One region of the Verminephrobacter aporrectodeae subsp. tuberculatae genome, then DNA from elsewhere that is predicted to be linked to it. Evidence: predicted binding sites of a transcription regulator. Region 1 holds the regulator's gene; each other region holds the start of a gene.

Region 1 (2,198 bases):
GGACGAGCCGTTTGCCGGAATCGACCCCATTGCCGTGATCGAGATCCAGCGCATCATCGGCTTCCTCAAGGCACGCGGAATCGGCGTGCTGATTACCGACCACAACGTGCGCGAGACGCTGGGCATCTGCGACCACGCCTTCATCATCAGCGACGGGCGCGTGCTCGCGCAGGGCACGCCGGCCGAAATCGTCGCCAACGCCGAGGTGCGCCGCGTCTACCTCGGCGAGCATTTCAGAATGTGATGAAACCCGGTCTGTCGCTGCGCGTCTCGCAGCATCTGGCACTGACCCCTCAGCTGCAGCAGTCCATCCGGTTGCTGCAACTGTCCACGCTCGAGCTCTCGCAGGAGATCGAGCAGATGCTCGACGAAAACCCGTTCCTCGAGCGCGCGGCGGACACGGCGCCGGGCGAGGAGTTTGGCCTCGACGCCGCGGACACGCCCGTGCAAATCGACGACTACGGCGCCGACGAGGCGCTCTTTGCCGGCGCCTCGGGCAGCAGCGCCGAGACGCCGGGGGGGGACGCCGACGCCTGGGACACCGCGGCGCAGGAGCCCGACTGGGGCGGCGACGGCAGCGTGGAGATCGCGCCCAACGACGCGGAGTGGGGCGGCGACGCGCCCTCGCGCAACCGCAACGACGCCGAAGGCGACGAGATCGACGCCACCGAGCTGGCGCGCACGCAGGAATCGCTGACCGCGTTCCTGCAACGCCAGGCCCTGGTGCTGCGCCTGTCGGAGACCGACCGCGCCGCGCTGCACTTCCTCATCCAATCGCTCAACGACGACGGCTACCTGGAGGACCCGCCCGAAGCGCTGGCGATCAGCCTGGCCGGTCCGGACGACCCGCAGCAGATCGAAGAACTGCTGCACCGGTTCACGGTGGCCCTGCACCTGCTGCAAAGCCTGGAGCCCGTGGGCGTGGGCGCGCGCAATCTCGCCGAGTGCCTGACGCTGCAACTCGACGCCCTGGCCCAGGACAAGGAGGCCGACCCCGACACCGTGCAAACCGCTCTGTGCATCTGCCAGCAACCGCTGGAAATGCTCGCCCGGCGCGACGTGCGCCGGCTCACCCAGGCCTGCGGCGGCGACGAGGAACGCACCCGCGCGGCCATGGCGCTGATCACCCGCCTGGAGCCCCGCCCGGGCCGCTGCTTTGCGGACGTGGAGCGCAACATCGTCGTGCCCGACGTCATCGTGCGCAAGGCCGGGCGCATGAATGGGCGGGACGGCCAGCACCACCTCATCGTCCAGCTCAACCCCGACGTACTGCCCCGCCTGCGCGTGCACGACATCTACGCCGGCGCGCTGCGCGGCTACAAGGGCGGCGCAGGCCACCAGGGCATGCAGCAGCGCCTGCAAGAGGCACGCTGGTTCATCAAGAACATCCAGCAGCGCTTTGACACCATCCTGCGCGTCTCGCGCGCCATCGTCGAGCGGCAAAAGAAATTCTTCACGCACGGCGAACTGGCCATGCGGCCGCTGGTGCTGCGCGACATTGCGGACGAACTGGGCCTGCACGAATCGACCATCAGCCGCGTGACCACCGCCAAGTACATGGCGACGCCCATCGGCACCTACGAACTCAAGTACTTCTTCGGCTCGGGCCTGGGCACCGAAACGGGCGGCAGCGCATCGAGCACCGCCGTGCGCGCGCTCATGAAACGCTTCGTCGCCGCGGAAAACCCCGCCAAGCCCCTGTCAGACAGCCAGATCGCCGCGCTGCTCAAGGAGCAGGGAATCGAATGCGCGCGCCGCACCGTGGCCAAATACCGCGAGGCGCTGAAGATCGCGCCGGCGAATCTGCGCAAGGCGCTTTAATAACCGCCATGCACGGCCCCATGCACCCACTCCCGCTCTTCCTTCCCTGCGCAGCAGGCGTGGAGCCGTACCTGGCCGACGAAGTGCACCGCATCACCGGCCTGACGGGGCAAGACCTGCTCACGGGCCGCGGCGGCGTGCTGCTGCGTGCCGCGTGGCGCGACGCACTGCGGCTGAACCTGCACAGCCGCCTGGCCCAGCGCGTGCTGGTGCGGCTGGCGCAGCGCCCGTACCGCTCGGAAAACGACCTGTACGCCGCGGCCAGCGAAGTGGCCTGGGAATCCTGGTTCACCCCGCGCCAAAGCTTCAAGGTCGAAGCCACGGCCCGGAACAGCCCGCTGCAAAGCCTGAACTTCGCCGCGCTCAAGGTCAAGGAC
Region 2 (2,198 bases), 240 kb from region 1:
TATTGCTTGTGCAAATGACCGCCGTATTCCACCGCCTTGCGAATCCGTTGCGCCGGAGACATGGCAGTGAACTCGAAGGCATTGGCCCCCCACACGTAGGCCCCGAGCAAGACGCCTTTCCCGGGCTTGCCATAATCCGTATTTGGATAGGCTATTTTCTGAATGGGGGTATCCGTATAGCTGATTCCGCCGTAGATATGTTCGTCCTGCTCCCAGAAGCGGCGCTTGAACTGCAACCCGATCTTCACCGAGCCCTCATAGGGCACGGCGTTGATCGCGGCGAGCATGCTGGAGCTTGCCGTCAGCGGAATCTGGCTCAGAATCGACAGCGGCAGGGTGCAGACGCACCAGTCGGCCGTTTCAACCTGCTCGGCCCCCGTCCCGTCGCTGTTCCTGAAGCTGACCTGGACTTTTTTATCGTCCTGGTGAATGCGCACGACTTTCGCGTTGTAGCGGACAAGTCCTTTTGTCTCGCGCTCAAATGCCTTGGCAATCATGTCCATGCCGCCTGCCGGCTGAAAAATGCTGCTCTGGAATTCAAGCTCCTGGCCATCGACTATTCTTTTCCACAACTTTGAATCGACCAACTCCTGATGGTCCATCGGTGTTGAAAATTCATGGGTCGGCATCAGTCCGCCCCCCGGTTCGACCTTGAAACCACGGCGCAGGCTGGATTCCAGCGACGGCCGGTAGGCTCTCTCCTGCGTCAGCCCGCCCCAGTGCTGCATTGCGTCGAGCAATTTTTCCCTGTCCTGCGCCGAAAATTGCTGGTCGAGCGCCCCGGAATTCACCGCCTTGCTGAGCAGCTCTGCCGTATGGCCTTGAAAATCGGCCTGAATGTCCCGGTATTTTTGCGGCTTGCCACCAAATGCCTTGGTGGAATGCACCAGGGCGTTGTAGTTGACCTGGATGAAGGGTTCGAGCCGGATACCGAACTGCTTGCAGTAGCCGAGCACCGCATGGTGGTGATAGGGTATCCGCCAAGGCCCGGGGTTGATGTATAGCCCGGGATCAAATTTGCATTTCTGCGTCGCCCCGCCGAGTTCCGTGTAGCTGTCCCCCCCACGAATCGTCCAGCAGCGGCCTCCGGCCCTCTGGTTGTATTCAAGGATTTTGACCGTATACCCCGCTTTGCGCAATTCATACGCGGCCACCATGCCTGCAAGACCGGCTCCCAGAATGAGAACGCGGGTTCCCTTGGGAGCACCCGCCAAGTTGGGCGCGCCTTTGTAATTGGACTGCGCAGCAAACCCCAATGTCGTCATGGCCTGGTACATCGTCGCTGCGCCGGCAGTCTTTCCGAGCGCAAGAAGAAGCTGCCGTTTGGAGAATTTCGTTGCCATCTGCACCATTGCACCACCTCACGAATATTCAAGAATTTTTGAAAAAGCCTGCGAGTGCAACCTAGCAAGACACATGCCATGCAAAGAATCCGCCCGGCGCCACGGGCAGCGCCGAATCGTTTACGGAAAATCCGCACTCTGGCGTGCGTTCCGGACGCCCCTGCTGCATCGGCTTGGTGCGTCGGCGTAAACTACGCGACAGTGGTGCTGTTCCAATGGGGATTTCTCGCGACCAGTGCCACCGGTAGATGCTTGCACTGGCATACTGCGCGCAGCTTGCGGCCCGCGGAACGCCAGCCCTTTCAAGGTCTCTGATGGGACCAGAATTCAGGAGTATTTTTGTGAACGATTCATCGCGTGAACCCGGCTGGGAGCGCGCCACGCTGGAAAAGCTGGCCTTTGCGGCCCTGGGCGAGCAACGCAGCACCCGCCGCTGGAAAATCTTCTTTCGCCTTGCCTGGCTGGTGCTGATTGCCGCCGTGGCGCTTGCCGCCATGCGCCAGGCAGCGCCCGGCACGAGCAAGAGCGCGCCGCACACGGCCGTGGTCGTCATCAAGGGCGAGATCGCCTCGGGCGCCGATGCCAGCGCCGAGTTCGTCGTGGCGTCCATGCGTAGCGCGCTGGAAGACGATGGCTCCAAGGCCCTGGTGCTGCTCATCAATTCGCCTGGCGGAAGCCCGGTGCAGGCCGGAATCATCAACGACGAGATCGTGCGCCTGAAGGCCAAGCACCACAAGCCGATCTACGCCGTGGTGGAAGAGAGCTGCGCTTCGGCGGCGTACTACATTGCCGTCGCGGCCGACAGCATCTACGTGGACAAGGCCAGCATCGTGGGCAGCATTGGTGTGCTGATGG
Region 3 (2,198 bases), 740 kb from region 1:
GACACAAGATGCCCTCTTCATCGGCCAAAAGGGATGCCGGCAGCCCGGCCCCGGAATTTAGAATAGCCCGCAGCTTGCCCCATCCGCCCGTGCGCGCTTCGCGCAGGGGGTCCGGCGAGTCCGACGCCCGTGTCTGCATGGAACTGCCCAAACTCTCCCCCGGAAAACGATTCACTCTGGCCCGCCCCCCGGGCAGCGCCGATTCCCTGCTGCTGGCGCAGCTGGCCGAGCACGTACTGCAACTCGTCCGGCCTGCGGCACATCCAGGTGGGGACGTTCTTGAGAATGGGTTCCTGGCCCAGGTAGAAGCGGATCATCTCGGGCACCTGGGGGTAGACCGACTTGTCGTCCGCGACGCCGATCCCCACGGCGTTGCAGATGCCGACGTGGCCTGCGCGGTAGGCGTCCATCAGGCCATGGCAGCCCAGCGTGGAGTTGCGGCGGAACACCTGCGGATCGAGGAAATCGTCGTCCACCCGCCGGTAGATCACGTCCACGCGCTGCAGGCCGCGCGTGGTGCGCATGTAGACGAAGCCGTCCCGGACCACGAGGTCCTGCCCTTCGACCAGTTCCACGCCCATCTGCTGCGCCAGGAAGGCGTGCTCGAAGTACGCGCTGTTGTGCATGCCGGGTGTCAGCACCACCACCGTGGGCTCGTCCGACGTCGCGGGGGCGCTGGCGCGCAGGGTCTCGAGCAGCATGTCGGGGTAGTGCGCGACCGGCGCCACCTTGTGCAGGCTGAACAGTTCGGGGAACAGACGCATCATCATCTTGCGGTTTTCGAGCATGTAGCTCACGCCGCTGGGGACGCGCAGGTTGTCTTCGAGCACGTAGTACTCGCCCACGCCCTGCGCGTCGGGCGCGCGCACGATGTCGATTCCGGCGATGTGCGCGTAGATGTCCTGCGGCACGGACAGGCCCGCCATTTCGGGCCGGTACTGGGCGTTGCCGACGATGAGGTCGGCGGCGACGACGCCGGCGCGCACGATGTCCTGGCCGTGGTAGATGTCGTGGATGAAGCGGTTGAGCGCCGTGACCCGCTGCACCAGCCCCTGTTGCAGGCGGCTCCACTCGTGCGCCGGGATGATGCGCGGGATCAGGTCGAACGGGATCAGGCGCTCGTTGCCCACTCCGTCCTCGTCCTTGGCGCCGTAGACGGCAAAGGTGATCCCCACGCGCCGGAAGATCATCTCGGCTTCGGCCCGGCGCGCCTGCATTCCCTCGGGGGGCTGCTGGTCCAGCCACTGCGCGTAGCGCGCGTAATGCGCCCGCACGGCGCCGCCGTCCATAGGCTGCTTGGCATACATCTCGTCGAATTGCTGCATGAACCGGCCTCCTGGCGCAGAGGATAGCAAGTTATGCGCCCGTGCACGGCGCAGCAGCCCCTGCCGGCAGCGCGCCGTCGCCTATCCACCCCGCGCCAGGGGTCATTCGCCGCGTGGGGGCACGCGGTGCTGCCAATACCGGCGCCCGGTGTCGCGTGCGCAGGCCACCACCCCGGGCCGGGCCGAGGACCAGCTGGCGGCGCCGCAGCGCGCGGACTCCAGCACCCGGACGCCGCGCGCCTGGTAGCGTCGCAACACCTCGGGCGCCGGATGGCCGAAGCGGTTGCGGTAGCCGGCCTGCACCAAGGCGGCGCGTGGCCGGACGGCGTCCAGAAACGCGGGCGACGAGGAGGTCTTGCTGCCATGGTGCGGCACCAGCAGCAGGTCGGCCTGCAGCGCCGCGCCGCGCGCCACCAGGGCCCGCTCCTGCGCGGCCTCGATGTCCCCGGCGAGCAGGGCCGCGGGCGCCCCTGCGGCCGCGATGCGCAGCACGCAACTCAGGGCATTCGGACGCGGCGCGCGGCGCTGCCCGGGGGCGGCGTCTCCGGGCAGCGGGTGCAGCAGCTCGAAGCGCACGCCGTCCCATTCCCAGCGCTGGCCGGCGAGGCAGGGCTGGACGGGGCGCAGTTCCTGCAATGCATGCCCGGCCTCGATCGAGCCGCTGAGCGCGGCCTGTGGCTGCTGCGCCAGCACGGCCGCGGCGCCGCCGCTGTGGTCCGCGTCGCGGTGGCTGAGCATGAGCAGATCCACCCGCTCGCCGAGCGCGCGCAGCAAGGGCACCAGCACGCGCTGCCCGGCGTCGCTCTCGCGGCTGAAACGCGGACCCGCGTCGTAGAGCAGCGTGTGGTTGGCGGTGCGCACCAGCACCGCGCC
Region 4 (2,198 bases), 730 kb from region 1:
GAAGCCGTCCCGGACCACGAGGTCCTGCCCTTCGACCAGTTCCACGCCCATCTGCTGCGCCAGGAAGGCGTGCTCGAAGTACGCGCTGTTGTGCATGCCGGGTGTCAGCACCACCACCGTGGGCTCGTCCGACGTCGCGGGGGCGCTGGCGCGCAGGGTCTCGAGCAGCATGTCGGGGTAGTGCGCGACCGGCGCCACCTTGTGCAGGCTGAACAGTTCGGGGAACAGACGCATCATCATCTTGCGGTTTTCGAGCATGTAGCTCACGCCGCTGGGGACGCGCAGGTTGTCTTCGAGCACGTAGTACTCGCCCACGCCCTGCGCGTCGGGCGCGCGCACGATGTCGATTCCGGCGATGTGCGCGTAGATGTCCTGCGGCACGGACAGGCCCGCCATTTCGGGCCGGTACTGGGCGTTGCCGACGATGAGGTCGGCGGCGACGACGCCGGCGCGCACGATGTCCTGGCCGTGGTAGATGTCGTGGATGAAGCGGTTGAGCGCCGTGACCCGCTGCACCAGCCCCTGTTGCAGGCGGCTCCACTCGTGCGCCGGGATGATGCGCGGGATCAGGTCGAACGGGATCAGGCGCTCGTTGCCCACTCCGTCCTCGTCCTTGGCGCCGTAGACGGCAAAGGTGATCCCCACGCGCCGGAAGATCATCTCGGCTTCGGCCCGGCGCGCCTGCATTCCCTCGGGGGGCTGCTGGTCCAGCCACTGCGCGTAGCGCGCGTAATGCGCCCGCACGGCGCCGCCGTCCATAGGCTGCTTGGCATACATCTCGTCGAATTGCTGCATGAACCGGCCTCCTGGCGCAGAGGATAGCAAGTTATGCGCCCGTGCACGGCGCAGCAGCCCCTGCCGGCAGCGCGCCGTCGCCTATCCACCCCGCGCCAGGGGTCATTCGCCGCGTGGGGGCACGCGGTGCTGCCAATACCGGCGCCCGGTGTCGCGTGCGCAGGCCACCACCCCGGGCCGGGCCGAGGACCAGCTGGCGGCGCCGCAGCGCGCGGACTCCAGCACCCGGACGCCGCGCGCCTGGTAGCGTCGCAACACCTCGGGCGCCGGATGGCCGAAGCGGTTGCGGTAGCCGGCCTGCACCAAGGCGGCGCGTGGCCGGACGGCGTCCAGAAACGCGGGCGACGAGGAGGTCTTGCTGCCATGGTGCGGCACCAGCAGCAGGTCGGCCTGCAGCGCCGCGCCGCGCGCCACCAGGGCCCGCTCCTGCGCGGCCTCGATGTCCCCGGCGAGCAGGGCCGCGGGCGCCCCTGCGGCCGCGATGCGCAGCACGCAACTCAGGGCATTCGGACGCGGCGCGCGGCGCTGCCCGGGGGCGGCGTCTCCGGGCAGCGGGTGCAGCAGCTCGAAGCGCACGCCGTCCCATTCCCAGCGCTGGCCGGCGAGGCAGGGCTGGACGGGGCGCAGTTCCTGCAATGCATGCCCGGCCTCGATCGAGCCGCTGAGCGCGGCCTGTGGCTGCTGCGCCAGCACGGCCGCGGCGCCGCCGCTGTGGTCCGCGTCGCGGTGGCTGAGCATGAGCAGATCCACCCGCTCGCCGAGCGCGCGCAGCAAGGGCACCAGCACGCGCTGCCCGGCGTCGCTCTCGCGGCTGAAACGCGGACCCGCGTCGTAGAGCAGCGTGTGGTTGGCGGTGCGCACCAGCACCGCGCCGCCCTGGCCAACGTCTGCTGCGAGCAAGTCGAACTGCCCCGGCGGCGGCCGCGCGGGCTGCCAGCACAGCGCCGGCCAGAGCAATGGCAGCGCCAGCAGGCGCAAGCGCCAGGGCATGCGCAGCGCCAGCAGCGCGCCGCCCAGCACCGCCGCGCTACCCGCCCACAGCGGCGCCGCAGGCAGAAACAGCACCGCCCAGGGCCATTGCGCGAGCCATTGCAGCCAGGCCATCAGCGGTTGCAGACTGAGCGCCGCCAGGTCCCACAGCGGCGCCCACAGCGCACCGCCGAGCGCCAGCGGCGTCACCACCAGCGTGACCCAGGGAATCGCCGCCAGGTTGGCCACGAAACCCAGCAGCGGGACCTGGGCAAACAGCAGCAGGCCCAGGGGCGTGAGCGCCAGCGTGACCACCCACTGCTCGCGCAGCAGCGCGTGGAATCGGCCGATGGCGCCAGAAGCGGAAGCCCTGTCGGCGACCGGATTCGTGGCAAACAACATCCCCACCGCGACGAAGCTCAGCCAGAAGCCCG

The links. The regulator sigma-54, encoded in region 1, starts transcription at its own class of promoters, with help from an activator protein. The targets are predictions, from matches to a motif close to TGGCANGNAANCTGCTTT.
Region 2: D5041_RS02765 (flavin monoamine oxidase family protein) is a predicted target of sigma-54. The motif match lies at 1,405-1,422, and genes of this name have one in related genera.
Region 3: D5041_RS07035 (circularly permuted type 2 ATP-grasp protein) is a predicted target of sigma-54. The motif match lies at 1,349-1,366, and genes of this name have one in related genera.
Region 4: D5041_RS06995 (circularly permuted type 2 ATP-grasp protein) is a predicted target of sigma-54. The motif match lies at 819-836, and genes of this name have one in related genera.

The regions. Positions count from the first base shown of each region.
Region 1 covers NZ_QZCX01000001.1:919,974-922,171, reverse strand. Annotated here, with positions in the region: gene lptB (LPS export ABC transporter ATP-binding protein) at 1-244, shown strand, start outside; gene D5041_RS03865 (RNA polymerase factor sigma-54) at 244-1,821, shown strand; gene D5041_RS03860 (THUMP domain-containing class I SAM-dependent RNA methyltransferase) at 1,842-2,198, shown strand, end outside.
Region 2 covers NZ_QZCX01000001.1:681,986-684,183, forward strand. Annotated here, with positions in the region: gene D5041_RS02765 (flavin monoamine oxidase family protein) at 1-1,352, opposite strand, end outside; gene D5041_RS02770 (S49 family peptidase) at 1,658-2,198, shown strand, end outside.
Region 3 covers NZ_QZCX01000001.1:1,662,398-1,664,595, forward strand. Annotated here, with positions in the region: gene D5041_RS07035 (circularly permuted type 2 ATP-grasp protein) at 18-1,325, opposite strand; gene D5041_RS07040 (DNA internalization-related competence protein ComEC/Rec2) at 1,428-2,198, opposite strand, start outside.
Region 4 covers NZ_QZCX01000001.1:1,653,064-1,655,261, forward strand. Annotated here, with positions in the region: gene D5041_RS06995 (circularly permuted type 2 ATP-grasp protein) at 1-795, opposite strand, end outside; gene D5041_RS07000 (DNA internalization-related competence protein ComEC/Rec2) at 898-2,198, opposite strand, start outside.